DNA from 2 places in the Lederbergia sp. B243.17 genome. Region 1 is predicted to be linked to the other one. Evidence: predicted binding sites of a transcription regulator. Region 1 holds the regulator's gene; the other holds the start of a gene.
The links. Region 1 encodes LexA, which represses DNA repair genes until DNA is damaged. Its sites were predicted from a motif close to CGAACATATGTTCG; they were not measured.
Positions count from the first base shown of each region.

Region 1 (15,214 bases):
ATCGAAATAAAGAACTTGGAACATGTCCACTAATCCCTCTATAAAATGCTTTCCCAATTCGGGGTCCACTCCCCACAACTTTACATTTTCAGCTTCTTGTCCATAAACGGACTTCTTAGCGACTGGAAGCATGATGGTTGGATAGTCGGGATTGCCAACTAACCCAACCTTTAATTCAGACCCATCCGTAAGTCTTATCCTCTTTTCCATATTTATCACTCCTACGTTGTTTATACTTTTATCATATAACATTCATGCAATATTCCGGTTTTTCGCTATGCTCCCCATATATAGTGAGGATTTGATTTAAAATATGTTATCGTAGCACTTGAAGGTTTTACTTTAAAAAGGAGTAAATCAATGGAGACATATACCCCTAAACAAATTGCAGATGCCTTGAAGGTAAGCACAACAACTTTGAGAAGATACGAAGAACAAGGCCTTATTCCTCTTGTGCCGAGAACGAATAGTAATCACCGTTATTATCAAACGATTCACTATCAAGCTTTTATAGCGATTAGAGCCTTATTAAAAGGGTATGACATCCCCGTTGTCTACGAGGTTATGAGAAACATTAAAAGTTCAAATTTTGAAGAAGCCCTATGGTTAGTGAATGAACAACAATTCCATATACAATTGGAGAAACAGCGAGTGGAAGAAATCCTGACGATGATTCATCATGCTGAATTTACCCAATATAAAAACGTGAAATTAACGGATGGGATGAGTATTGGAGACGCAGCAAAAATAGCCGGAGTAAATACTTCAGCTATCCGCCACTGGGAAAATGAGGGGTTGGTTAAGTCAGATAGAAATCATGAAAACGGTTATAGAATATTTTCGATACGTGAACTTCGCAAAATACTGGTCATAAGCAGTTTAAGAAAAACCGTTTATTTTATAGAAAACATGAAGAAAGTAGTAGATGAAGTAGACACACAAAACTATGATCAAATCGAACGTTCATTTCAGCTGGCATTGGCAAATCTGAGCAAGCAGCTCGTACTTCAATTAAAAGGAATCGCAGAACTGACGAAATATATACATTTTTACCAGGAATCATATGCTTAAAGTAGATGGGCACACGCCTATCTACCAAAGAAAACGATTGTTTGAGCGTCAATTATAAACAAAAAAACGGACGAATTCGTCCGTTTTTTCTATGAAACCGCAACTGATTGCTTCAGCTGCTTCTCCAATTTTTTATATTGGGCAAACATGGCGACCCGCCATGGAACGATCATCGCAAAGGCAAGAATCCAGAACATGCCGCTCAACTGACCGACCTCTATTGTCTGGGCCAGCACCGACTTGAATGCGATCCGGATTAGCAAAAGACCGATCAATATAAAAGCAAATGCTTTCGATCGCTTCAAGTAAATGTCTTCGTCCTTAATTTCAAAGCGAGACGTCTTGATCAAAAAGATTGAAAAGACCAAACCAACCGCGACTGCCTCCAAAATCTCGGAACCTGTCACACGGAAATATGGAAGGACAAACATCAATGCCCCTGTACTCATGAAAACGGGCGGCAATAAAATCTTCTTGGCGGAAACAGGCCGTTCCGAGGCCTTAATCCGGACAAAAATGACCGCAATCCCCATCAACAGGGCAAATATCGATGGCAACAATAATTTCACTGCAATCAACCCTTGCTTTTTATAATTGTATGCTGCTTGGAAAAGCTCCCACCAAGAATAATCCAACAGGCGTTTGTTGTCAATCCGCCTTATTGATTTTCAATTGAAAACAGCGGCAATTCGCCGCTGTCCGTCTTCTACTATTCCAGTACTCTAGAAATTGCGTCGAGAACGCGGCCTTCGTCAAAAGGCTTGACGATAAAATCTTTTGCGCCGGCTTCGATTGCTTCGACGACCATTTTTTGCTGGCCCATCGCCGAACAAATAATCATCCGTGCCAGTGGATGGCTTTCTTTGATCCGCTTTACTGCCTCGATGCCGTTCATCTCTGGCATCGTTATGTCCATCGTGACCAGATCCGGGAGCAGCTCGTCGTATTTCTCAATCGCCTGCAAACCGTTCTCCGCTTCCCCGACGACTTCATGGCCGCCATTGGCCAGCATATTACCAAGTGTCAATCTCATAAACTTTGCATCATCCACAATTAAAATCCGTGCCACTTCGTTCCCTCCAATATATGCGCTTATACTTAAAAATAAGTAGAAAAAATGCCGACTAGCAAGGTCATTCCGTCGAAAAACAAGATAATGCCGACAAGAATCATCAAGTACCCGCCAATTTTCATGATCAATAAATTATGCTTGCGGATCCAATCCATTCTCCCGACGAAAAAGGAGAGAATGATGAACGGTATCGCAAAACCGAGCGAATACGCAATCATTAGAAATACGCCGGAACCTGGGTTTGACGCCGCCAATCCAAGGACCATACCGAGAATTGGACCGGTGCACGGAGTCCAGCCCGCCGCAAACGCCATTCCGATCAAAACACTGCCAATAAAGCCTGAAGGGCGGTTCTTCACCTGGACCCGCCTTTCCTTCATAAGGAAATCAGGCGAGAAAATACCGACAACAACCAGTCCAAACACCACAATAAAAATAGCGCCGACCTGGCGGATCAAGTCTTTGTATTCATTAAACAAACTGCCGATAAATGAAGTTCCTAAACCAAGTATAATGAAGACAGCCGTAAATCCGAGCAGGAAATACAACGTGTGCAGCATGCTTCGGCGTCGCAGCATCGCATTTTCTGTCTTTAGCTCCTTCACCGACATCCCTGTAATATAAGATAAAAATGCCGGGTATAAAGGCAGGACGCACGGGGAAATAAAGCTCAGAAAACCTGCACCGAAAGCGAGCAACAGATTAATATCACCATTCATGCTAATAACCACTCCCAAAAGCCATTTGTCCGCCTCGGTTCTCCGTAACAGAAACCATGCAGGACCTACCGCAGATTCCGCCCCTTTACCCGCATCCTGCATGAGGACAACAAATTGCGGGTATCCGGCTAAAACCTGCACTCTCCTTCATTCTACCAGAGAATGGCCGGGAGAAGGTCCTCTAAGTTTGTGAATGGTTTGTGTCCAGCGGGTTTTATTTTGGCAACCCTATGGAAGTTTGATATACTTTATTCTGACATATAAAATCGGCAACCATAGAAGACATACTCATTTCTCAGTAGAAAGGAACTTTACCATTGCCTACTCATAAGCTTCTTGAAGAGATTGAGGAAAAGCGTGCCCAATTGATCGCCATTGGCATGAAAACCGGCTTGACTTCAGCGCTTGCCCTGCAATACAGCATGGAGCTCGACCAGCTGCTGAATCAATACCGGCGACTTGAGACTTCCGGCAGCCAGGATGCCAGATATCTCACTGTTTCGCGCCGCACGCCTGTAAGGAAATAAGCAAGAGCACAGTCTGACATTTACCCGGCAATTTTGATTGCCGGGTTGTTTAATGCGCACGCTCTCTTCCATTTTACAACACTTCCTCCATTTTTTCCTGCAAACCGTTCTGGAGCAGATACATCTTATAATAAAGCCCCTTTTTGGCCAGCAGCTCCTGGTGGTTCCCCCGTTCTACAACCTCCCCTTCATGAAGAACGAGGATCAGTTCCGCATCCTGGATGGTCGAGAGCCTATGGGCAATGGCAATCGTCGTCCGCCCCTTCCGCATTTTCCCAAGAGCATGTTGGATCGCTTCTTCTGTCTCTGTATCGATATTTGCGGTCGCCTCATCGAGAACAAGAATCTTCGGCTTGGCCGCCATTGTCCTAGCGAAGGCAATCAACTGCCGCTGACCGCTGGAAAACGTGGAACCTCTCTCGGTCACCTGGTGGTCATACTGGTCGGCTAGCTTTTCGATAAACGCATCTGCCTGAACAAACTCCGCCGCATCCTGGACTGTCTGGTCTGACATCTCTCCGTTATGGAGCCGGATGTTGTCGCCGATCGTCCCGTAAAAGAGAAAAGGATCCTGCAAGACGAGTCCAATTTTGCTTCTCAGCTCTTCCATCGGGTAGCTTCGGATCGGCTGCCCGTCCAGTAAAATTTCACCTCGATCAAATTCATAAAAACGCATCATTACATTTATGATCGAGCTTTTCCCGCTTCCCGTATGGCCGACGAGCGCCACCGTTTCTCCCGGGTTCGCAGTAAACGATATATTTTTCAGCACATCTCTCTTCCCATCATAGGAAAAACTGACATTCCGGAACTCGATTTTCCCCTCCTGGATCGTCCTGCCTTCCACTTCCTCCTGCATGGGGGCAAGTTCCTTTTCATCAAGAACATGAAAGACGCGAGACGCGGCAACAGTCGCCTCTTGGAAAAAGGAAAGGCGCTCCATCATCGAATTGACCGGCTCAAAAAAACGGTCCAGGTAATTCACGAACGCGTATAGTACGCCGATTTCAATCGGGCTATTAAAGGACGTAATCCCGAAAAAGCTGAGCACGACGACCAAAGCAGCAGTATAAACGAGGTCGAGCGCCGGCCGCAGCAGTAAGCCGTTGATTTTGATGTTCTTCATCCCCGCCTCATAATGCTTCTCGTTGATTGCCGCGAATTCCGAGCGGAGCCGTTTCTCCTGGCGGAACATTTGGATGATCTCCATCCCCTGGATCGATTCGCTTAACTTGGCATTCAGCCCGCTCAGCCGCTCACGGAGATCCATGTAAAACTTCGTACTATATTTCCTGTACAAACTCATGATCAGAAAAAGCAGGGGTAAAATAAACAAGCAAAAAACAGCAAGCTTTACATTCAGGATGAACATCGCGATGAAAATCCCAACGAGCAGAAATGCCCCCTGGATAAAGGTAACAAGCACGCTGACGAACATCTCCTTGATCGCTTCCGTATCATTCGTTACCCGCGAGACGATGCCGCCGCCCGGTGTCTTGTCAAAATAACGCATCCCGAGCTTTTGTACTTTCGCAAAAATATCGACCCTGAGCTTTTGGATGATCCACAAGGCGACCTCCTGGAACGTTACGAATTGAAAATACATAAAGACGGCATTTGCCAGCTGAATAAAAAGAAACATCGAAGCAATCACGATCAGCGGTCCAGCCGGGAAATGACGCGGCGTCAAATAATCATCGATGAACACTTTGATGAAAATCGGGCCAACTATGTCACAGAGCGTAGCAAACAGGAGCAACAAAAAAGCGATGCTCAGCTTTTTTTTATGCGGTTTGGCATAGGCAAGCAGTCTGAGAAGAATCTCCTTCTGTTCCTTGCCGGTAATCGTCTTCCTCTCCATCATGCTCCCCCCTGTTCCACTAATTCTTCCAGCTGTTGGCTGATGAACATCATTTTATACCAGCCGTCCTCATCCATTAGTTCTTCATGTGTCCCTCTTTCCGCAATTTTCCCATTTTCAAGCACGAGAATGAGGTTGGCATGCTGGATGGCGCTCAGCCGGTGTGTCGTTATCATCGTGGTTTTTCCGTCCCTTTCCTCCCTAAGAGAAGAAAGGATTGCCGCCTCCGTTTTTGCATCGACGGCTGACAGCGAGTCATCGAGCATGAGAATTTCAGGATCCGGCAAGAGTGCCCGCGCAATCGAAATCCGCTGCTTTTGTCCGCCTGAAAGCGAGACACCGCGCTCACCTACAACCGTGCCATACCCGTCCGGCAGGTTGATGATGTCTTGATGGATATGTGCAGCTTTAGCGGCCGCTTCAATCTCTTCCTGTGTCGCATCTGGTTTGGCGAATGCGATATTCTCACGAATCGTCGCGGAAAAAAGAAAATGATCCTGCGGCACAAAGCCGATTGCAGAGCGGAGCGCAAACTGGGTCACATCCTCAATTCGCTTCCCGCCGATCGATAGAGTCCCTTCATACTCGTCATACTCGCGCAGCAGCAATGTAAGCAGTGTTGTCTTGCCCGCACCTGTCTTCCCGACAATTCCGATCGTACCGCCTCTTTCCAATGTAAAATGAATGCCCTCGAGAGCGGCCACTTCTTCGCCAGGATACGCGAAACGCTCCAACGCATAGGAAACATCTCCGCTTGGAGGGACAGTACCCGCACCTTTCCGGTCCTCGATCTCCGGCTTTTGTGCAAGCAACAGCTGGATCCTGTCGTATGATGCCCGGCCCCTTTCCATTATGTTGAACAGAAAGCCGAACGCAAGCATTGGCCAGACGAGCAAGCCGAGATACGTTGTAAAGGAAACGAGCTGCCCGATTGTCAGCTCTCCGGCAATGACGTATTTCGCACCAAACACAAGGGAGAGGAAAAACGACAGGCCGACAATAAGCGAAATCGTCGGATCGAACAGGGAATCAACCTTTGCCACCGCCACGTTTTTGCGGACGACATCCGCCGACTGTTCACGGAACGATTCCACTTCCTCCTTCTCCTGGCCGAACGTCTTGATCACTTTAATGCCTGATACACTTTCCTGCGTCTTGTCGTTCAGCGCCGAGAACGCTTCCTGTGCTGTGCCAAACCGCTTATGCAGCAAATTTCCGTAATAGCTTGTCAGCACCGCCATGAACGGCATTGGGATTAAGGCGATCAGTGTCAATTTCCAGCTGATCGTCGCGGCCATCGCAATGACGACTGCTCCTCCGGTCATAATCGAATCAACGAGGGTCAGTACACCCGATCCGGCTGCACCTTGGACGGCAGAGATGTCATTCGTCGCATGAGCCATCAAATCCCCCGTCCGATTCTTCTGGTAAAACGACGGCGACATTTTTGACAGATGGCGAAACAAATCCTGCCTCAAATTCCTCGCCAATTTCACAGAAGAACCGAAAATCATGATCCGCCAATAATAGCGGAGCACATACATCACAATACCTGCCCCGGCAAGAACCACAACCCAAAGCATAAGCGTGCGGCCCGTCAAAGTCCCGCTCGCAATCGCATCCACGACAATACCGACTACCTTCGGCGGAATCAGCTGAAGAAGCGCCACAGCCATCAGCATGACAACGCCCCAAAGATACGCCTTCTTCTCTTGCTTAAAAAACCACATCAAATCGAAAAATACCTTCAACCCCACTCCCCCTATACCCCAGCGGCAAGATCGCGCATGAAAAAGGCCCAAAAGTGAAGTTCACTTTTGAACCCGGTCTTCTGCTGCAACTATCTGAATCGTCCGGCCGCTCTCACAATTAAGAAAAATATACCTGAAAATATGGTCTCTGTCTAGATGAATTCTCTGAAATCGGACATTGCAACCTCGAGAGGCACGCGTGCCTTTAATCTATGTCCACATCTCTATTGGGATAAGGCCTTCTTCCCGACTGTTCACAAACACTTTTGGAGGATGATTTTCGGTTCTCCGCTACGGTCCGTATAGGTCCCAATCACATCGAAGCCGCTTTTGATATTTAACAGAAGCATGCCACGCCATTTGTTTTTCGTCTTCGTTTGCACGATCTTGTACCCTTTTTCTTTCAGGTACAAATGTTGGCAGTCCATCAGCTTTGAAGCGATCCCTTTCTTTCTCTCTCGTTCATCAACCCCGCCAAGCCAGCTATAATAACAGTCAGAGTCCAGTTCATAACCGATTTTATATCCGACTACCCGGTCCTTTTCCAAACCGACGGTAAATAATAGGTTCCGTTTGTCCTTCGCCTTGCTGACAAGTTCCACAGAATCTTTAAAGATATTTTCATGCAAAATCAAAATTTGATCGAGTATGTTCTGATTAGGGAAACCTTCAATATTGACGATCTCCAAATTCATCACTCCTTCCTTGTATGTAAACATGCGTGGATGATCGGTAAAGGGGCTAAATGCAGACGGAAGAAAAAGCAATGTCTATTTTGCACAGCACTGTCTTCACACTTTTCAGTCTTTGGGAACTGGTCTTTACCAGCGTATTGTGCAATATAGAAGGAACGCAAAAAACCACTTCTCCTTTACTTCAGGGAAAGTGGTTTTGGAAGCAGATTATTTCATCTGCTTGTTCATTGCCTGCATCATTTGATTGATTTTCTTCTGGGATGGTTTCATTCCCATCTGCATCATCATCATTTTGAGCATTTGTTCATTAATCGGCGGGTTTTTCTTCAAATAATTCATCATGTACTTACGAGCGATAAAGAAGCCTAGAGCGACCCCAGCGAGCAAGCAGATGAACCCCGTTAATATGAATTGCCAGGTCATCTTGTGTTTCCTCCTTCAAGTTGTCTGTTTCAAGTTTACTAAATCCGCATGAAATATACAATCTTGGCGGAACATTTCAGACATATTTTCTTTCCTTCATCGGCTTGATCCAGCCGTATTGGTTGTGTTCCATGTCAAGCGCGAGGAATCGGCCGTCGAATTTCCGCAGAACTTCGAAAAAAACCGACTCGGAATCATAGCCTCCCCATGCCCGCAGCTTTAGGCAGCGTTTGCTGATCATCAGCTCGGCACTTTCTTCGCCGCTCCGCGTCAGCGCCTTGTAAATTTTCCCGCGGATTGCAATTTGTCTCGTTGGCAGATAGGAAGCCAAATGGCGGTGCAGCTCAAAATAGGGCAGAGGTTTGGTAATGTAGTCAATTTGCTTTTGGATAATATCATTCAGTCGGGCATCCCTATGATTGGCTGCAAACAATTCATAAAATTTGCTTTCACGGCCGTAGAAATGAGCCGCGACCTCTTCTTCAATCAGATAAATGTAATATGTCCTCATGCAAATTTTCCACTCCCCCGTTAGCTCTCGCATCATGCGGATGAAGTTCTTCTTGGTGCCCCGAATGGGCTCTTATCCTATCTATTCGTGATGGAAGGACGAATCCCTTTATTTTCAGCAAAAAAGAGGGGAAATGGTTATCCCCTCCTTTCATGGTGTCCCTATTGCTGGAACGATTGACCCAGCAGAGCCCCACCCTATTACTTTCCGAGCATACCTTTTACTTTTGCTACAGCATTTTCAACAGTAAAGCCGTACTCCTCGATGATTCTTTCGCCAGGCGCAGATGCACCGAAACGGTCAATCGCCATGATTTCACCTTCATCGCCGGCGTATTTTGCCCAGCCGAGAGATGAGCCCATTTCAATCGCAAGGCGCTTTTTCACCGAACGCGGCAAGACGGATTCTTTATACTCCGCAGACTGCTCTTCGAAGCGATCCCATGCAGGCATGGAAACGACGGACACGGAAATACCTTCTTTTTCAAGCTCTTTCTGAGCGTCCACCGCAAGGCCGACTTCAGATCCGGTTGCAATCAAAAGCGCTTCAGCATTGCCATCTTTAGCAGGCGAAATGACATAAGCCCCTTTTTCGACTCCTTCTTGAGCTGTTTTATCGGTACCTTCGATGGTCGGCAAGTTCTGTCTTGTCAAAACAAGGGCCGTCGGGCGGTGCTTCGACTGCATCGCCACTTTCCAGGCAGCCGCCGTTTCGTTTCCGTCTCCCGGACGGATGACAGACAATCCCGGCATAGCGCGCAAGGCAGCCAACTGTTCAACAGGTTCATGCGTCGGGCCATCTTCACCGACCGCAATGCTGTCATGGGTAAATACGTATGTGACCGGCAGTTGCATCAATGAAGCAAGGCGGATGGCCGGGCGCAGGTAATCAGAGAAGACGAAGAATGTTCCGCCGAATGCACGCAGGCCGCCATGAAGGGCAATCCCATTCATCGCTGCACCCATACCGAATTCACGGACACCGAACCAGACGTTTCTTCCCGCATAGTTGGATGCGTCAAAATCGCCTTTTTCCTTCATCATCGTCTTGTTGGAGCTTGCCAAGTCGGCAGCACCGCCGAAAAGTGTAGGCAGGTTCTGGCTGATCGCATTCAACACTTGCTCACTCGAAGCCCGGGAAGCAAGGCTTTTTCCTGTTTCATAGACAGGGACGTCTTTATCCCAGCCTTCTGGAAGTTCACCAGTTATTGCGTTGCTGAGCTGTTCCGCGATTTCAGGGTTGGCCTCTTTGTATTTTTCAAAAAGCTCATTCCAAGCAGCTTCTTTCTCTTCTCCCGCTTTTACCATCACAGTCTCAAAGTGGTCATACACTTCAGATGGAACATAGAAGTCTTCCTCATATGTCCACTTGTACGCCTCTTTTGTCAGCTTCATTTCAGCTTCGCCTAGCGGAGCGCCATGGACGGCAGATTTGCCGGATTTGTTTGGAGCGCCATAGCCGATAACTGTTTTCACTTCGATCAGTGTCGGCTTGGATGTGTCCGCCTTCGCTGCTTCGATTGCTTTCGCGATTTCATCCATGTCATTTCCGTCTTCTACACGCAGATACTGCCAGCCATATGCCTCAAAACGTTTGCCGACATTCTCGGAGAACGACTTGTCCAGCTCGCCATCAAGCGTGATGTCATTTGAATCATAGAGCATGACCAGTTTTCCAAGCTTCAGGTGACCAGCAAGTGAAACGGCTTCAGATGCAACGCCTTCCATCAGGTCCCCGTCTCCGCACAATGCGTATGTAAAGTGGTCGACTACTTTAAAATCATCCTTGTTGTACGTCGCAGCAAGATGCGCTTCTGCCATCGCCATGCCAACTGCCATACCGATTCCCTGGCCGAGCGGACCTGTTGTCGCTTCTACACCAGGCGTATAGCCGTATTCGGGATGTCCCGGTGTGCGGCTTCCCCACTGACGGAAGTTTTTGATGTCCTCCATCTCCACTCCGTAGCCTGACAAGTGCAGCAGACTGTAAAGCAGCATCGATCCATGTCCTGCAGACAGCACAAAGCGGTCACGGTTGAACCATGCTGGATTTTTCGGATTGTGATTCATAAAGCGGCTCCATAATGTGTAAGCCATTGGAGCAGCACCCATCGGCAGGCCTGGGTGTCCGGAATTCGCTTTTTCGATCGCATCGATCGACAATGTTCTGATCGTATTTACCGCGAGTTGATCAATTTTCTCAAACATGTGCAACAACCTCTCCATCTACGTAATAGTCAATATTCATCATAATCGGAATTGACCGATAATACAAACATAATCCGACATTGCAAGAAAACAGCAAGTGCATGGCCGGGTCAAGTCCTTCAAGATTAATGAAGTTTTTTCTTTGCCTGGATCTTTCGTACTTTTTCAGGCGTCACTTCTTCTCCTGTTTCATCGAATACACGTACATGCTCAATTGTATCTTTCATCGTGGAGCGGAAAACCTGCAGATATTCGGCGCGCAAACTTGATTGTTCCTTCGCTTCTTCTGCAGTTAACCCCTCTTCCTTCGATTTTTTAGACAGTTGGTTAATACGCTCAAGCTTTTCTTTTGATAGCATCGAAAAACCCCTTTTCGTTAAAATTTCCAACCTGGGAGGGAAAGTTTTTTGATTAAAGCCATCTTACTAGAAATGGCGGTAGAGAACAAATTTCAAGCTTTATCGATGCCGTAATAAAAAAATCCCCGTATCATCTTATCAAAGATGATACGAGGATTTCTTACGTCCTATCACTATTATCATGGAGGGCCTGCTCCTCCATATGCTCCTTGTAGCGCCGGTGGACGGTCGCTTTTGAGACGGCATAGCCGAACCCCCTCATCGTTGCCGCGATCTCCTCGAACGTGAGTCCGTTTTGCCGCAGCCGGATGATTTCGTCGACGGGAAGCTCTTTCCGTTCGCGCCCCTCCAAATTTCCTCGGTTCTTCAAGTTTTTTTCGGGCCGGTAACCATGCTCCACAGCCCGCTTCATGCCGCGCTGGATTTTCAAGTTATGCAGCTTGCGCTGATGCTCTTCCACCATGCTGACGATCTTGAGCACCATCGAATCCGATTCGGAAATCTGCAATTCACCATTATGAGCAAAACTGTACACCCGGACATTTTCCTTCATCAGGCAATGCAGGAGCGCAATTCTTGCGTTTCCGCGCCCGAGCCGCGTCTCATCCTGAATCAGGACGGCATCAATCTGCTCCTCTTTGATCCGGTCAAGCATATCGAGCACCCCAGGCCGGTCGAGCGAATACCCGCTCGCCTGTTCGCGAATGATCGCATCCACTTCAAACTGCCAGGCACGGGCTGCGGCCGTCAATTCCTCCTCCTGCCGGGCAAGGGAGGTTTCCTGTGTCTCTTTTTCCGTGCTGACCCGGCAATATATGATCACTTTCATCTGGCTGTCACTTCCTTTTAGCGCTGAACGCGAGCTGGCTTTCACCTGAATGCCAGCTCTCCGGCGGTGCAGGAATTACAATCGAGTCGCCGTCTTTAATCATCCTTCCGGCCAGATTGTTTTCTTGCCGGACCTTCTCAACAAATTCGGCGCGGTGCATGCCAGCTTTCTCTGCATACTGGTCGGCAAGCTCCCATAATGTTTCACCCTGTCTCACAGTTATTGTATCAAATCGGTTCTTCTCCTGCCCTTCCTGGAAAGCCAAGTATGCAGCCATCAGCACGATTGCAGTGAAAAACAAAATAACAAAAGAATATTTTTTCCAAATGATAGACATATCCAATCCCCCAAAATCGAATATTTGTTCGTATGTATTGATTTGATTATAAAACGAACACTTGTTTGTTGTCAACACTTGTTCGAACTTATGTTTGTATTCCAAATCTCACCATGCTATAATGTGGATAATAAAAGAATTGCGGAGCGTGATGAAGAAATGAAGCTATCCAAAAGGCAGCAGGATATCATGGATTTTATTAAGCTCGAGGTGAAATCCAAGGGCTATCCGCCTTCGGTCAGAGAAATCGGTGAAGCAGTCGGACTTGCTTCCAGTTCGACCGTGCACGGTCACCTGGCCCGGCTTGAAAGCAAAGGCCTGATCAGAAGGGATCCGACTAAGCCCCGTGCGATTGAAATCCTTCAACTGGATGATGAACAGGTTCCAAAGCATAATATTGTCAACGTGCCGCTTGTCGGTAAAGTTACGGCAGGTATTCCGATCTCTGCTGTTGAGAACATTGAAGAGTATTTTCCGCTGCCAGATCATCTCGTTCCGGCTGATGAGCATATCTTCATGCTGGAAATCGTCGGGGAAAGTATGATTGAAGCCGGCATCCATAATGGCGACTATGTGGTTGTCCGCCAGCAGCAGACTGCAAGCAACGGCGACATCGTTGTTGCGATGACGGAAGAAAACGAAGCGACCGTCAAGCGTTTTTATAAAGAAAAGGGCCATTTCCGCCTGCAGCCGGAAAATTCTTCGATGGAACCGATCATTTTGGAATCTGTTTCCATCCTCGGCAAAGTTGTTGCCCTATATAGACATCAAATCCATTGATATCGGAGCCTGAATATACATTCAGGCTCTTATTCTAGTTATTTGCCTCAACGGCTTCTCCCCAGTAATATTCACTGATCACTTCTGCCAGTATGTCGACGCTCCGGTTCAGTTCATCCTGCGTGTTGTCTACCCCTCCCAGTTCGATGACAATTGATTTTTCAGCAAGGTCCTGGTTGTATATCCCATTGTTGTAATAATCACGCGGCTTGTCCCATACGCCTCGAGAGAGCGACGGATATTTCGCCTTCAGTAAACTGTTCAGCCTTTCTGCAAACAATAGGTTTTTTTCATAATTAGGGTGGCCGGTTCCGACGATGAACAGCACCTTTGCATGACTGATATTATTGATCATGGCAGTCGTTTTATCCTTTCGAGCTGTATCTCTATGAATATCGAGCACAAGCTGAACTTCCTTGTTTTGCGCCAGTGCTTCCGTCACCAATTCTCTTGATACCTTATAGCTTTGACTATAGGTCATTCCCCGCTGATTGAGGATGTCTGATACATCATCCGTATTGACGAGCGTTTTTATCCCTTTTTCCTCCAGCTTTTCTCCAAGACGTTTGCCGAATAACGTTACATTCTTCTCCATATGGAAGGCTTGATTGATGTCTGTTACGCCTGGCTTAAACGGAAGATATGACTCTCTTGTATGAGTGTGATATATCAAGGCAGCCGGATTAGCAGGAGGTTCAGGCTTTTCTTGAACAGGCGCTTCCTTGTCTTCATTGCTCTCCCAGTCTCCGAAATCGGGGGGAACAGGAGATTCGATCGGAAGGTGGCCGAACTCGTCGTCATCACCTGCCACAAGCTGTCTCGGCATCGCTGCCTGCAGCCCCGGAATCTCGCTTACGAGAAACGTGCGGATATCGCTGACGTTCAAATGGGTCAGAAATTCTAGCGTGCTTTTTGTAAAAGAGACATCATCCATCTCAGGCAGGACGGAGTGAAGGGCTCGCGACTCCATTGCCATGAAATAGAGCAGAGACTCGGAACTGGCGGCGTTTTTGCCTGCAATGGACAGGAAACTGATTTTCAGGCTGGAAAATGCGATGACCGATACGATCAGGAAGGCGGCAGTGATAAAGAGTACAGACCTTGCGGCGATTTTCAGCATCCATTTCATCCTTTTTATAAGAGTTGATATATCCCATGTATATGTAAAACCGCCACTCGTATTCCTGTTCGTTTTTGCCGCTGCTAGTTTGCGAGACTCTCTTCGGTAAACTGCCCGGTCTCTTTGCGGAAATGATAACGGAGTGTTCCAATCGGGCCATTGCGATGCTTGGCGATCAAGCACTCCGTCACATTCGTCTCCTCGGTGTTCCGGCTGTAATAGTCATCCCTGTACAAAAAGAGAACGAGATCCGCGTCCTGCTCAATGCTTCCGGAGTCTTTCAGATCGGAGAGCATCGGCCGCTTGTCATTCCGCGATTCAACCGAGCGCGAAAGCTGAGAAAGGAGGATGATGGGCACCTCTAGCTGGCGCGCCGTCGCCTTCAGCTCCCGCGTAATCCGGCCGATCGCCAGGTCATGACGCTCCTGCCTTTCATCCGTATCCATCAGCTGCAAGTAATCAATGATGGCCATACGTTTCCTTTCCGGCAGTTCCTGCTTTGTCATTTGGATGGCGGAACGAATATCGGCAATCGATTGGCCGCTTTTGTCATGGATCCGGAGGTGCCAGTCCTCGATATGCCGGATCGCCCGGCTGACGAGTTCCTCCTCCCTCTCCGAAAAATAACGGAATGGATTCCGCCATTTTGATCCGTGGATTTGGCAGAGGGTGCTCAGCAGCCGCTGAAGAAGCTGCTTTGCCGGCATTTCAAGAGAGAAAAGGTCGACAGATGTGCCACGCTGACACGCATTTTTGGCGAGATTCAGCACAAAGGCTGTTTTTCCCATCGAAGGCCTTGCCGCCAGGATGATCAGATCCCCGCTTTGCAAGCCGCCTGTCATTCCGTCGAGCTGATTGTATCCGGTCTCCACTCCGCTCACTTCACCCTTATCGGCTCTCAAATCACCCTCAATCTCAGCGAGTAAACTGCTTGTTGTCTGGACTTCTTTTG
Region 1 covers NZ_JBWBKF010000076.1:83,478-98,691, forward strand. The annotation lists gene AC0TWI_RS14410 (alpha/beta fold hydrolase) at 1-210, opposite strand, end outside; gene AC0TWI_RS14415 (MerR family DNA-binding transcriptional regulator) at 361-1,071, shown strand; gene AC0TWI_RS14420 (CcdC family protein) at 1,161-1,640, opposite strand; gene AC0TWI_RS14425 (response regulator) at 1,781-2,140, opposite strand; gene AC0TWI_RS14430 (cytochrome c biogenesis CcdA family protein) at 2,170-2,862, opposite strand; gene AC0TWI_RS14435 (Spo0E family sporulation regulatory protein-aspartic acid phosphatase) at 3,180-3,389, shown strand; gene AC0TWI_RS14440 (ABC transporter ATP-binding protein) at 3,463-5,250, opposite strand; gene AC0TWI_RS14445 (ABC transporter transmembrane domain-containing protein) at 5,250-7,001, opposite strand; gene AC0TWI_RS14450 (GNAT family N-acetyltransferase) at 7,256-7,696, opposite strand; gene AC0TWI_RS14455 (YneF family protein) at 7,904-8,119, opposite strand; gene sirA (sporulation inhibitor of replication protein SirA) at 8,196-8,630, opposite strand; gene tkt (transketolase) at 8,831-10,837, opposite strand; gene AC0TWI_RS14470 (DUF896 domain-containing protein) at 10,963-11,196, opposite strand; gene AC0TWI_RS14475 (YneB family resolvase-like protein) at 11,357-12,025, opposite strand; gene yneA (cell division suppressor protein YneA) at 12,033-12,362, opposite strand; gene lexA (transcriptional repressor LexA) at 12,522-13,142, shown strand; gene spoIIP (stage II sporulation protein P) at 13,177-14,262, opposite strand; gene dnaB (replicative DNA helicase) at 14,346-15,214, opposite strand, start outside.

Region 2 (15,214 bases), on a different contig from region 1:
AAACCAGGTTAACTGCCGTTTTGCGTAATTGCGAGTATTCTTCTTCAGTTCCTCTACAGCTTCCTCATAGGTGAGCCGCCCTTCAAAATGAGCGAACCATTCCTTATAGCCGATCGCCTGAACAGATTGTACCCCGCGGAGGCCAGAATCAAAAAATTTCCTTGCCTCTTCTACCAGACCTGCTTCGATCATCATGTCGACCCGCCGGTTGATCCGCTCGTATAACAGCTCTCTATCCATTGTAAGGCCGACCAGTGCCGTATCATAGAGAAGTTCTGCCGTTTGCTTCTCTTGCTGCTCACTTACCGTCTTTCCGGTCAGATGGTACACTTCAAGCGCCCGGATGACCCTTCTTGTATTGTTCGGGTGGATATTCGCCGCACTCTTCGGGTCAATCTGTCTGAGCTGCTCATAAAGTTCCATCCCTTTTCCTTCTGAAGCCCTTTTTTCCATCTCCGCACGGAATGCCTCATCACCTGCTGCGGGGGAAAAATGGTAATCATAGAGGACAGACTGGATATAGAGGCCGGTGCCGCCGACGATAATGGGGACATTCCCGCGGTCCGTAATCTCACTGATTTTTTCACGGACGAGCGTTTGGAACTCGGCTGTTGAAAAAGGCTCATCCGGGTCTTTGATATCGATAAGATGATGGGGGATGCCTTCCATCTCGTCCCGGGTGATTTTCGCCGTTCCAATATCCATTCCTCGGTACACCTGCATCGAGTCGCCGCTGATGATCTCCCCGCCGAAGCGCTTTGCGACATCGATGCTCGTTTTCGTTTTCCCTGAAGCTGTCGGCCCGACGATCACGATGACCTTCTCTTTTTCCATACATTTCACTGCTTTCCATATCTGGTTACCCTAATTATAGCAAGAAGCCCGGGATAAACAAAACAAACGGCCGGTCTCAGGGACCGGCCGCAGATGTTTAATAGAAAAATATTCCCAGGCAAGTAAAAATGGTGACAAGGGCAAGACCGACATAGACCCATGTCAGCGATTTAATGTTCACTTTCAGCGATGTGGTCTCATATTCATTGGATCTTTTCAGCTCATTTTCGAGCGTATCCCCTTCAACTTCGTATTGCTTCAGTTTTTTGCTGATGTCTTTACCGATTAGCAGCGTCCCTACAAGTGCCGCGATCGCAGTGACAATCGCCGCAACGATAAGAAAAGTGTTCATCCCCTAACACTCCTATAAGAAAATAATATAATTCCCGATCATTGGAACGGTTACCAATTGAAAAACCGCTTCCCACCCCATTATACAAGATGACAGACAGCTCTCATCTTTCGAGTTGTGAAAAATTCAAGACTTCTTACATGATCCGCTTAAACATCTTCTCCATTTCCCTGACCGAATAATGAATGATGATCGGCCGTCCATGCGGGCAGGTGAACGGATCCTCTGCCTGCCGGAGATCATCGAGCAGCGATTGGATCTCATCATTGCGCAAATGGTGGTTCGCCTTGATGGAGGCTTTGCAGCTCATCATAATCGCAGCTTCTTCCCTCAGCTTTTTGATGTCGACCTTTTTCATCGAAAGCACCTGTTCGATCATCTCTTCAATGATCTCCTTCTCTTCACCCCGCGGAAACCACTGCGGATGGGAGCGGACAATAAAGCTGTTCGTGCCGAACTCCTCAAGGAACACGCCAACCTTTTTCAGCTCCTCTTCATGCTCGGTGATTTTTACCGCCTCATCAGTTGAAAACTCAAGTGTGATCGGAACGAGCAAATCCTGTACTTCCTGCCTGACATCGCCGACCTTCTCGCGGAAATACTCATATTTCAGCCGTTCCTGTGCAGCATGCTGGTCAATAATGTACAGCCCTTCCTCGTTTTGGGCGAATATATAGGTCCCGTGCATCTGCCCGATCGGATAGAGCCGGGGAACCCGCGCCTCACCTTCCCTTTCAGGTGAACGGGCCGTAATCTCTTCAGGAGCCGGCTCGTTCACTTCCTGCGGCAAAAAGAGATCAGGTACAGATGGAATGACAACTTTTTCGTTGCTGCTCTCTGCCTCATATAGCTTACGCATCTCTTCCGCCGGGAGCAGCGGTTCCTTTTCAAACAGCGTAAAACTCTTTTTCGGCTTCCGCTCTTCCGTCCGCTCATGAAGGGGAAGCGCGGTCTGTTCGGACACGGGAGCAGGCTTTTTCACGACCGCAGACTGCCCGTCTGGAATAAGACGCTGCTTGCGGAATGCGTTTTTGATTGTTTCCGCAATCAGTTCATACAGCTCCTGCTCTTTGCTGAGCCGAACTTCCATTTTCGCCGGATGGACGTTTACATCGACAAGGATCGGGTCAAGCGAAATGGACAAAAGGGCGACAGGGTATCGGCCAATTGGCAAAAGTGTATGATAACCTTCCTGCACGGCCTTGGCGATGGCAAAATTTTTGATGAAGCGCCCGTTCACCATCGTTGACAAATAATTGCGGGAAGCCCGGTTCACTTCCGGCAGGGCGATATAGCCGCTCACCGAAAAATCAAGCGATTCCGCTTCAATTTTTACCATCTTTTTGGCGATTGCCACTCCGTAAATCGAGGCAAGGACTTGCAGCACCTCACCATTCCCGTTCGTCTGCATAAGCTGGCGCCCGTCATGGCGAAGACGGAAAGAAATCTCCGGATGGGAGAGGGCAAGGCGGTTGATGATGTCCGTAATATGGCCCATTTCAGTTTGCAGCGACTTGATGTATTTCAGCCGTGCCGGCGTATTGTAAAAAAGGTTCGTGACAAGGATGTCCGTTCCCCGGCGGCTGCCAGCCATTTTTTCGCTGATCAGCTTTCCGCCTTCCAAATAAGCTTCCGTTCCCGGTTCCCCTTCTCTTGCGGTTGTGATTTTTAGATGGGAAACAGAGGCGATGCTCGGAAGCGCCTCGCCGCGAAAGCCGAGCGTGCGGATTCTGAACAGATCATTCTCGTCTTTAATTTTGCTCGTCGCATGGCGCTTGAAGGCAGCCGTTACATCTTCCGGCCCGATCCCTTTTCCATTATCGAGCACCCGGATGCTGCCGAGTCCTGCTTCCTCGATATCAATCTCGATTACTGTACTTCCAGCGTCAATGGCGTTTTCCGCCAGCTCTTTCACGACCGAAGAGGGCCGCTCGACAACTTCGCCGGCGGCAATTTTATTGGAAAGGGCGTCATCCAGTTCGATAATTTCGCGCAACCTCTCCGCCTCCTTATTTCTTCAGTTTCTTCTTCAACTCATACAATGCATTAAGCGCTTGGAGCGGGTTCATTTCCAGCACATTCATCTCGCTGAGTTCCTCGATCACCCGTTGTTCCTTTGCCGGCAGTTTCTTTTTTTCCGGCCCTGCTTCTGTGAAGAAAGACAATTGCTCTGCCGCTTCTTCAACAGTTGCTGCCGTTTCCTTAACAGGTGCTGCCGTTTCTGCCGATTTTTCTTTTTCAAAATCCGCCAGCAGCTCTTCTGCCCGCGCAATCAGGTCATGCGGCAGCTCTGCAAGCTCGGCGACATGGATACCGTAGCTCTTGTCTGCAGGACCCGGCTTGACCTTATGCAAAAAGACTAGCCGTCCATTTTGTTCAGCAGCACTTACGTGGACGTTTTCCAGCATGGATAGTTCCTCTGAGAGCACCGTCAATTCGTGATAGTGAGTCGAAAACAGCGTTTTTGCGCCGATCCGGTCATGAATGAACTCGATCATCGCCTGGGCGAGTGCCATCCCGTCGTATGTCGACGTACCCCGTCCGATTTCATCGAATAAAATCAGGCTGTTTTTCGTCGCATTGACGATGGCGTTTCTCGCTTCAAGCATCTCGACCATAAAGGTACTCTGGCCCGAAATCAGATCATCGGCCGCTCCAATCCGCGTGAAGATCTGGTCAAAAATTGGCAGCTCTGCTTCACTTGCCGGCACGAAGCAGCCGATCTGCGCCATGACGGCTGTTAGAGCAATCTGGCGCATATAGGTGCTTTTTCCCGACATGTTCGGACCCGTTATGAGCAGCATTTCCGTTTTTTCATCAAGGCGGCAGTCATTGGGCACATATTCTTGGGATCCCATCACTTTTTCAACAACAGGATGCCGACCGTCCGTGATTTTCACGATCCGGCCCGGACTAAGATCCGGCTTCGAATAATGGCGTTCCTCGCTGACTGTAGCAAACCCCTGGTATACGTCAAGCTCGCTGATGATCTGGGCTGTATTTTGCAGCCTCGGGATAAAGCTCTTGACCGTTTCGCGAATTTCCAAGAAAAGCGCATATTCCAGCTCGGTGCTCTTCTCTTCCGCCTCGAGGATGAGCGCCTCCTTTTCCTTCAGCTCAGGGGTGATGAAGCGTTCCGCGTTCGCCAGCGTCTGCTTCCGTTCGTAACGATCCGGATCGAGCAGCGGCACATTCGCTCTTGTCACTTCGATATAATAGCCGAACACACGGTTGTAGCCGATTTTCAGCGATTTGATTCCGGTCGCTTCCTTTTCCTTCCGTTCAAGCTCGGCTATCCAAGTTTTACCGTTCCGGCTTGCATCCCGGTATGTATCCAGCTCCGCATGATAGCCGTCTTTGATAATGCCGCCCTCTTTCAGTGAAATCGGAGGACTTTCGACGATTGCCCGCTCCAGCAGGTCACAAAGCTCATTGCACGGATCAAGCCTGTCAGCAAGCTTGCTGATGGCCGGATCTGAAAGCTCCGCCAGCAGGTCGCGGATAGATGGTATCTGCATGAGCGATCGTTTCAGCTGCATGAAATCACGGGCATTCGCATTGCCGAATGCAACCCGGCCCGCAAGCCTTTCCAGATCATATACGCCTTTCAGCAGATCCCTGAGTTCCTGCCGCTCAATGAACCGGTCTTTTAGAACACCGACAAAATGAAGCCGCTCATCAATCGCCGCTTTTTCAATCAGCGGTCTGTCGATCCACTGCTTGAGCTTGCGAGCACCCATCGCTGTAGACGTTTCATCCAACAGCCAAAGGAGTGTTCCTTTCCGGCCCTTGCCGCGCAGAGACTCCGTCAGTTCAAGATTCCGCTTCGAATAATAATCCATTTTCATATAGTGATCGACTGTATAAGACTGGAACGGCTGCAGATGCTCTAAGCTCCGCTTTTGCGTCCGTTTCAAGTAATGGAGCAGCCGATAAGCCGATGCCGTCAGCTCCTCACAGGAAAGCGAAGCGCAATTTTCGGCGAACTCCTCAATCTCTTTTACTTCGTCTTCGATCGAAATGACAGCGGAAGTCCGCTCTTTGATCCGTTTTTTCCACTCAGGATTGAAATCCCCAGGAACGATGATCTCTTTTGTCTCAATCAGCGAAAGCTCATTCAGAAGCAAGTCGATTGTCCCGCCAAGCAAAGCAGCCCGGTTTTCACCTGTTGTAAGATCGGTATAGGCAAGACTGAAGGAAGCACTGCTAAATGATGTGACCGCGGTAATATAGTTGTTCTCTTTCTCCGCAAGTCCTCGGCCTTCCATCAGTGTTCCCGGCGTGATCAGCTGGACGACTTCACGCTTAACGACCCCTTTCGCTTGCCGCGGATCTTCCGTCTGTTCGCAAATCGCCACTTTGTATCCTTTTTCTATCAATCTTTCAATATACCCGGAAGCTGAGTGGTAGGGGACGCCGCACATCGGAATTTTCTCCTTCGCTCCCCCATCACGGCTCGTCAGCGTAATCTCCAATTCCTGCGATGCCTTCAACGCATCCTCGAAGAACATTTCATAAAAATCACCAAGCCGGAAAAACAAGAACGCATCTTCGTATTCGGCTTTTATTCTCATATATTGCTGCATCATCGGCGTGTAAGACTGCATATGTACCAAAATCCTTTCCGTTCCCAAAACTCATCTTTTCCTAGTATAACACAGATGCCCCTCCCCCTTCTTGGCAAACATTCCTCCCTAAAGGAGACAATAAAAAAAGGGGGATCCGCATCCCCGCTCTTTTTCTGCTATTTTTCCTTATTTAGAAAGTCCGGGTCGATTTTCTCGAATTCTGCGTCTTCAAGTCCTGCATGATGCTCATCACTGCTGCTGCTTTCATCGTCATCAGAGCAGTGCCCATGATGGACAGCGACACATACTTTCGTCTCCCCGATCACTTCTACCTTAAAGCCTCTTTCTGTATTAACGACAATTTTATTGCCTTTCTTCGCAATCGATGCTTCGACGCAATTCGGCTGCTGTGTTGTTCTTGCTGAGACCATCCGGTCGTCGAGGCAGTCTGGATCCCGGTATTTCAGGTTGATGACATCTTTGTACTCAACTTTTTCTGTCGCGACAGATGTTTTCGTATTGTCATGGTGGGAATACCAGACGTTGACGTCAAAACTGCCGTGGATTTCCACCGTTTTCCCGACTTTTCTCGCCTCATACTTATGATTGATGATCCAGCAGCCTAATATGCTCGAAGGATGGTGCTGCGGGCTGATGGAATAGTTCGCTTGCGTATGCTTGCGTCCCTTCGCCACGACCGCTTTCGTTATAATCTCTCTATATTCTGCCATTCGAGCGAAACCTCCTCCTTCATTTTCCCTTCATCGTATGCGGGGCAATAGACTAGTGTGCTTATACGCAGGTGCCCATTTGCCCGGCATCTGCCCTGCATGCATTACGATATGCGGGCGAAGAAGGCGGGGTGAACGCCCTGTGGGGGAAAGGCCGTTCAAGAAGCGGGACCCGTTCTGGAGAGGCGGAACTGCCGGAACAGTGGTGGTACGGTAAAAAGCCGCCATCACTGGATAGCGGCTTTTTTGTTAAAGTTCAGCAGGCTCCCAAAATCAGTTGCAGCTTGCCGAACTATTATTCACTTTTGAGCCGGTTTCGCCCTGAAGAAGGTTTCCGCCGGTCGATTTGATGATTTCATCCGTTACAGTGTTGGAAATAGCAGAGGATACAAGCTGAAGCAGATCATTCACATCGACCTGAGACTGCTTGAATTCCTGGACGATTGGAACCTGGTCAAGCTCCTCTTCCAGCTTCTCGAGCTTCTCCTCTGTCAGCTGCAGCGCACGCTCTTTTCCGTAATGCTGGAAGTTGACCGCTTGCTTTTGCAGGCTCTTGATCGATGCGATCATTTCCCTGACTGTCTGGTTCTCATTGATTTGAGCCTCAGCACGTTTAAAAAAGTCGACCTCATCCGTTTCCGCGATCATTTTCGCCAATTGTGTTGCTTGTTCCAATATATCGTCTTTCGTGTATTTCGCCATTTTACAATACCGCCTCCGCTGGCTCCTCAACCAATTCTCCGTCGAGGGTCCATGTTTTTGTTCCGACTACTTTCACTTTCACCAACTGGCCGATGATCGACTTTGGTCCGCGGAAATTCACCAGCTTGTTTTTGCGGGTGTATCCGGAAAGCACGTCAGGGTTGTTTTTGCTCTCGCCTTCAACAAGCACTTCGACGATTTCACCTTCGTATTTTTCCATCGCTTGGCGCGACAGGTCGTTAACAAGGTCATTCAAGCGCTGCAGACGAGCTTTCTTCACTTCCATCGGGACGTTGTCCTTCATCCTAGCGGCCGGCGTTCCTTCCCGAGGAGAATAAATAAATGTGTAGGCAATTTCAAAGCCGACTTCACGGTAAAGCGACATCGTCTCTTCGAACTGCTCTTCTGTTTCATTCGGGAAACCGACAATGATATCGGTTGAGAGCGAAACGTTCGGAATCGCTTCTTTAATTTTTCGGACAAGCTCAAGGAATCCTTCGCGAGTGTATTTTCTCGCCATGATTTTCAAAATGTCGCTTGAACCCGACTGGACCGGCAGGTGAATATGCTCAACAAGGTTGCCGCCTTTTGCGAGCACCTCGATCAAATGGTCGTCGAAATCGCGAGGATGGCTCGTCGTGAACCGGATCCTTGGGATGTCGATCTTTCGCAGCTCGTCCATCAGGTCGCCAAGTCCGTACTCGATATCCTCGAAATCCTTGCCGTAAGCATTGACATTTTGCCCAAGCAGGGTGATTTCCTTATAACCATGGGCTGCAAGCATCCGGACCTCTTGGATAATATCCTCCGGCCGGCGGCTCCGCTCTTTTCCTCGCGTATAAGGAACGATGCAGTATGTACAGAACTTATCGCAGCCATACATGATGTTGACCCATGCCTTGATGTTGCCGCGGCGGACCTTCGGCAGGTTCTCGATGACGTCGCCTTCTTTGGACCAAACCTCAACCACCATTTCCTTCGACAGGTATGCTTCATGCAAGATCTGTGGCAGACGGTGAATATTATGCGTACCGAAAATCATATCAACAAACTGATGCTTTTCCATGATCCGGTTAACGACTGATTCCTCTTGCGACATGCAGCCGCACACCCCGATCAATAAATCCGGTCTTTCCAGCTTCAGCGGCTTCAAATGCCCAAGCTCACCGAACACCTTGTTCTCGGCGTTTTCCCGGATGGCGCATGTATTGAGCAGAATGACATCCGCATCGTCGACACTGTCTGTCGCTTCATAGCCGAGTCCCATGAAAATACCGGCCATTACTTCGGTGTCATGCTCGTTCATCTGGCAGCCATATGTCCGTATATAAAACTTCCGTCCCTTCCCCATTTGGAGAAATTGTTCCGGAATCGCAAAATCCTCATGATACTTAATTTCTTCCTTGCCGCGCTTTTTCGCCTCTTTTAAGGAAGGCGGCGTGTACACGGCCTGAAAATATTTGCTGTAATCTTTTTCTCCCTGCTTGGCCGCCGGAGCAGCAGCGGAAACCTGTTGACTTTCCAAACGCTGTTTCTCGTTCATGAAAATCCCCTTTCTATCTTGAAAACACTAATCGGCCATAGCGAAAAGGTTCCTATTATTTATTGGGGACACTTCTGCTGCCATCCCCCATACATATCCATTGTCTAGTATATAGTTTTTTATTTTTTTTCACAACCGGCGCCTGCTGTTGTTGGAAAAAGTTCAAAAAAGAGCCGCTTCCACAACAGGAAGACAGCTCTCGTGTTTCAATCGTATCAGCGCGGTTCAATGATCAACTTGATGGCTGTCCGCTCCTCGCCATCAATTAAAATGTCCGTAAATGCCGGGATGCAAATCAAATCGACACCGCCCGGGGCAACAAACCCCCTTGCAATCGCTACCGCTTTTACCGCCTGATTCAGCGCTCCTGCGCCAATAGCCTGAATTTCCGCCATGCCCCTTTCACGGAGGACACCTGCCAGCGCACCCGCCACAGAATTAGGATTAGATTTTGCTGAAACTTTTAATATCTCCATTTCTTGTTCCTCCTTGTCATTTCCCCTCCAACCAACTGCCGCCAAACTACTGCACCCTTCCACTCTAACTATATTCAGACAACCTCTGAAAAAGCACAAAAAAACACAGGCCTTTTCAAAAGACCTGTGTGATGGTGTTCACTCGGCAAACGGATGATCATCGTTGATCAGGATTGGCCGGATTCCTCTTGCTTTTCCGGTTTTATCGTCAACTTGGATCAAGCAGCCGCTCAATTGCTTTCTTCCGTCTTTTGGCACTTCGAAGCGCGCAGGCAGGGATGTCAAGAATCGGTTGATCACCGCTCCTCTCTCCATGCCGAGAATGCCGTCATAAGGCCCGGTCATCCCCACGTCGGTCATATAGGCAGTCCCTTGCGGCAGAATCCGGTGATCGGCAGTCTGCACATGGGTATGGGTTCCTACGACAGCCGTCACCCTTCCGTCGAGGAACCAGCCCATTGCCTGCTTTTCGCTCGTTGCTTCGCCGTGAAAATCGACAAACACAATCGGTGTCCTTTTATGAGCCTCCTCAATCAGACTCTCAGCTACCCTGAACGGGCAATCGAGCGGAGGAAGAAACGTCCTTCCCTGCAAATTGATGATTGCCGCTTCCAATTCATTAATCCGGACGTACACAATGCCTGTGCCTGGTGTCCCTTCCGGAAAATTGGCCGGTCGCGCCAAATATTTTGCTCCCTCGATGAACTCAAAAATCTCTTTATTATCCCAAGCATGGTTTCCAAGTGTCACCGCATTCGCGCCGGCCTCCAGGAACTGCTTGTAGATCTTTTCAGTAATGCCCCGTCCGCCGGCAGCATTTTCCCCATTCACAATCGTCAAATGCGGCCGGTATTTCTTCTTCAGCCGCGGCAAAAATTCCTTTACCATGTCGCGTCCCGGAGAACCGACGACATCACCGATAAATAAAATATCCAAACGAAAACCTTCTCTCTCAATTGATCCATGGCCAATGTCAGCACTCCACCTATTTTACCACATGATCGAATAAAAAAAGAAAAGGAACGATGCGAAGCATCATTCCTTTTGCTTATTTTGCATATTCTACAGCTCTCGTTTCTCGAATAACCGTCACTTTGATATGGCCTGGATAGTCGAGATCGTTTTCAATCCGCTTGCGTATATCGCGGGCGAGACGATGGGCTTCCAAATCATTGATCTGTTCAGGTTTCACGATAATACGGACTTCTCTTCCTGCTTGGATAGCGAAAGATTTCTCAACACCAACATAGGATTCAGAGATTTCTTCGAGTTTTTCCAAGCGGCGAATATAATTCTCAAGCGTTTCACTCCGGGCTCCTGGTCTCGCAGCCGATAACGCATCGGCAGCTGCGACAAGGACAGAGATGACGGAAGTCGGTTCGGTGTCGCCGTGATGCGAAGCGATACTGTTGATGACAACAGGATGCTCTTTATACTTCGTCGCCAGTTCGATTCCGATTTCAACGTGGCTGCCTTCCACTTCATGGTCAATCGCTTTCCCGATATCATGGAGCAGACCTGCACGGCGGGCGAGCATTTCGTCTTCACCAAGCTCAGCAGCTAGCAATCCGGAAAGGAATGCCACTTCCATTGAGTGCTTCAGCACGTTTTGTCCGTAGCTTGTCCGGTACTTCAATCGGCCGAGAATCTTGATCAAGTCTGGATGGAGTCCATGAACGCCTACTTCAAACGTCGTCTGTTCCCCGATTTCCCGAATGTGTTCGTCCACTTCCCGTCTTGCTTTGTCTACCATTTCTTCAATCCGGGCCGGATGAATCCGCCCGTCCTGAACCAATTTTTCCAAAGCAATCCGGGCCGTTTCCCGACGAATCGGATCGAAGCCAGATAGAATGACCGCTTCCGGCGTATCGTCGATGATCAGATCAATACCGGTTAACGTCTCCAATGTCCGGATATTCCGGCCTTCACGTCCGATGATTCTACCTTTCATCTCATCGTTCGGAAGATTGACGACAGAGACGGTCGTTTCAGCAACGTGCTCGGCGGCACAGCGCTGGATGGCAAGCGAGAGTATGTTCTTCGCCTTTTTATCGGCTTCCTCTTTGGCACGGGATTCGCTTTCTTTGATCATTAGAGCGGTATCATGCGCCAGCTCTTTCTCCACGCCTGACAGAATGATGGATTTCGCTTCTTCCCGCGTTAAGCCGGAAATGCGCTCCAATTCTGTTTTTTGCTTGCGGACCATTTCTTCCACTTTGCTTTCCATCTCTTCAATATGTTGTTGTCTGCCATTTAGAGAGTCCTCTTTCTTTTCAAGCATAATTTCCCGCTTGTCAAGGATATCGTCCTTCCTGTCGAGGTTCTCCTCCTTTTGCAATAATCGATTTTCAAGTTTTTGCAATTCGGTTCTTCTTTCACGAAGTTCGCGTTCAGATTCGATACGAAGTTTATGATTTTCATCCTTAGCTTCCAAAAGCGCTTCTTTCTTCAATGCGTCTGCTTCCCGCTTTGCATCTTCAACGATCTGCTCAGCGGAACCTTGCGCACCAGTAAGCTTAGCCATCCCAATGGATTTAAAGATGAAATAGCCAACAACTACACCGACGAATAGGGCAAGCAAAATGGAGATGATCACGATGAGTAATTCCATACTTTCACCTCCCCTTGCTATGAACTTGTATCATGCTTTTAACATGTCGGCTGGTACATCTCAACAAAAGTCTCAATATACAAAGCCCGTCTCAAAATTCATGCATTAAAATTTTAAAATTATACATGTTAATTTTAAATCCGCCCCCACATAAAGTCAAGCAAAGAAAAGCGCAGGGCGGCTTGCTCAGGAGCGTACGGACCGGAGGGATTGCAACCAGATAAAGGAAACACGGCGACGAAGGAGCCGATGTTGACTTATCGTAGGCGCAATCTCGAAGTCTGCTAGTCGTTGCCGACCGTAGCTGGACAATGGAAAAGCGGAAGGCGGCTTATCAGCGACAAGCCTATCCTCGCTCTCAACCGACTGAGCGCTCGCTCACTAATCTGGATAGAGAAAACAGCAAAGCGGGAATGCTTTGCTGCTCAACAAGTTTATTCTTCAAGAAGGCTGAATTCTTCCGGTTCTTCCTCTTCATCTGCCTCTGGAAGAATCCGTTCGGCGTCAAGGCCGTAATGATCACGGATTTTGTACATGATCTCATCACGAAGCCCTTTGTTCTCTTTTAGGAACAGCTTGGCATTTTCACGTCCTTGACCAAGGCGCTCCTCATTGAAGGAATACCAGGATCCGCTCTTCTGGACGATGTCGAGCTCGGAGCCCATGTCGATAATTTCCCCTTCGCGGGAAATCCCTTCGCCATACATGATGTCCACTTCCGCCACTTTAAACGGAGGGGCAATCTTGTTTTTCACCACTTTGATCTTTGTCCGGTTACCAACGATGTCCTGGCCTTGCTTCAATTGTTCTGCACGGCGGACTTCAAGACGGACAGAGGAATAGAACTTCAGCGCGCGGCCGCCAGGAGTGACTTCCGGGTTCCCGAACATGACGCCGACTTTTTCCCTGATTTGGTTGATGAAGATAGCAATCGTATTCGACTTATTGATCGCACCCGACAGCTTCCGGAGTGCTTGGGACATGAGACGTGCTTGGAGGCCGACGTGGGAGTCTCCCATTTCCCCTTCAATCTCGGCTTTTGGTACAAGAGCCGCGACCGAGTCGACAACGATAATTTCGATGGCACCGCTTCGGACGAGCGCTTCAGCGATTTCCAGCGCCTGCTCCCCTGTATCCGGCTGGGACAGCAGCAGTTCATCGATATTAACGCCAAGTTTTTGGGCATAGACAGGGTCCAGTGCGTGCTCCGCATCGATGAAAGCGGCTTGTCCGCCATTCGCCTGTACTTCGGCAATCGCATGGAGTGCCACTGTTGTTTTACCTGAACTTTCCGGGCCGTAAATTTCAATGACACGGCCGCGCGGATACCCGCCTGCACCGAGCGCTACATCGAGCGCTAGAGAGCCGCTAGGGACCGTTGAAACTTTGCGGTCTGTCTGTTCGCCCAATTTCATAATCGACCCTTTACCAAATTGCTTTTCTATCTGTTTTAGCGCCATATCGAGCGCTGCTTGACGATCACTCACTCGTTTTCCTCCTCAAAATATATAATCAACGATTATCGTGTTGTTCATGTTGTTTCATTAAGAACTTAACTTTATTATACCGCTTTTTCTTGGCTTTGCCAAGCAAAAAGCGAACATTTATTCGATTATTTTTCAAAAGAATACAAGAGAGATTTGCCTTTTTTTCCTATATAAAAACGGGATATCCCCTTCTGTTTTCTAGCAAATCGGCATTATAAACTATTTTTCTCTCAATCGCCATACACTCAAAGGAGATAGAAAAGGACAGCCCGTGAAACCGTCTCATCCGGCTTTGGACTGCCCATCTTATTCCATTATTCTGTCCGTGCCGGTCCCCGGCCTGAAGTCAGTTCTTTCAATAAATAATAGCAGCCGTATTGGACCGATCTTTTCCTGTTGCCATTTCGAGATCCGCTCAGCTGCAGCAGGAATGGCTTTGTCTCTTGGCCCTTAATCGATATACCGATCCAGACAGTCCCTGCCGGATGGCCTTCAAGCGCATCCGGACCGGCTGCCCCGGTAAAGCTGATGCCGATGTCGGCTCCAAGCAGCTCCCGTGTGTTCTCAGCGAGTTCAATTGCACACTCTTTTGAAACAGCCCCGAACTCTTCAAGAGTCGCTTCCTTCACCTTGCATAGTTCCATCTTCGCCTTATTCGAGTAGCAGACGATACCGCCAATCAGCATTGTGCTCACACCGGTGACCGACGTCATTTCTGACTGGAACAGACCGCCTGTCAAACTCTCCGCTGCCGCGATCGTCAGCTTCCGGTTTTCCAGCTCCTTGAGCAATTCGCGCATCAAGTTTGTATCATCGTAGCCATAGAAGAACTCGCCAGCACGCTTTTGAATTTCCTTCTCCGTCTCATCGATCATTTTATCGGCTTCTTCTTCGGATTTAGCTCTTGCTGTCAGCCTGATTGTCACTTCACCTTCACCGGCAAGCGGCGCGATCGTAGGATTTGACTGAGAATCAATCATATCTGACAGTTCATCCTCAAGCATCGCTTCGCCAATTCCGAAAAACCGGAGGACACGGGATTGGATCTTCTCCACCGAATCCAATTTGCCAAGGATGGCAGGACGTCCGAATTTACGGAACATCGGCTTCATTTCATGTGGAGGTCCCGGGAGAAGCATGTACAAATGCGCTCCTTCCTTAACGAACATACCTGGTGCCATGCCATGCTCATTCGGCAGCACCTTGGCCCCTTCAAGGACAAGCGCCTGCTTTTCGTTATTAGGAGTCATTTTCCGCTTTGTCCGTTCAAAATATTCAACAATCGTGTTCATCGCTTCTTCATCTTTTTTCAGGCCGCGGCCCAGATGGCGGGCAATCGTCTCTTTCGTCAGATCATCCTTCGTCGGTCCAAGACCGCCTGTGAAAATGATCAGGTCAGCTCGCTCTTCGGCAATCTTGATGGCCTTTTCCAGCCTGGCCGGATTGTCGCCGACGACCGTATGATAATACATGTTGACACCTATCTCAGCCAATTGCCCGGACAGGTATTGAGCGTTCGTGTTGGCGATCTGGCCGAGCAACAGCTCTGTCCCGACCGCGATAATTTCTGCGTTCATCCCCTCAATCCCTCTCCTTTTAAAATGAATAGCATGTTTTACTTGGAATGTTTAAATACTTCCCAGTTTTTCTGGAAATAATCGTATCCGGACCAAACTGTGAAAAACATCGCAACCCAGAGCATAACGATATCAAACGGAAAATTGACTGCGGAAAATGGAATGTTATGGAGGAGCAATGCTGAAATCGCAATGATCTGTGTCCATGTTTTGATCTTTCCGAGCATATTTGCGGCAACTACTTCTCCTGTTCCCGCCAAGATCAATCTAAGGCCTGTAACTGCGAATTCACGGCTAATAATGATGATTACAATCCATGACGGCGCCAATTGC
Region 2 covers NZ_JBWBKF010000024.1:25,875-41,088, forward strand. The annotation lists gene miaA (tRNA (adenosine(37)-N6)-dimethylallyltransferase MiaA) at 1-834, opposite strand, end outside; gene AC0TWI_RS03180 (hypothetical protein) at 932-1,186, opposite strand; gene mutL (DNA mismatch repair endonuclease MutL) at 1,323-3,182, opposite strand; gene mutS (DNA mismatch repair protein MutS) at 3,196-5,793, opposite strand; gene cotE (outer spore coat protein CotE) at 5,931-6,485, opposite strand; gene AC0TWI_RS03200 (YlbF/YmcA family competence regulator) at 6,759-7,187, opposite strand; gene miaB (tRNA (N6-isopentenyl adenosine(37)-C2)-methylthiotransferase MiaB) at 7,189-8,730, opposite strand; gene spoVS (stage V sporulation protein SpoVS) at 8,946-9,206, opposite strand; gene AC0TWI_RS03215 (TIGR00282 family metallophosphoesterase) at 9,345-10,142, opposite strand; gene rny (ribonuclease Y) at 10,255-11,817, opposite strand; gene recA (recombinase RecA) at 12,252-13,304, opposite strand; gene AC0TWI_RS03230 (competence/damage-inducible protein A) at 13,619-14,881, opposite strand; gene pgsA (CDP-diacylglycerol--glycerol-3-phosphate 3-phosphatidyltransferase) at 14,920-15,214, opposite strand, start outside.
Region 2: recA (recombinase RecA) is a predicted target of LexA. The motif match lies at 13,415-13,428, and genes of this name have one in related genera.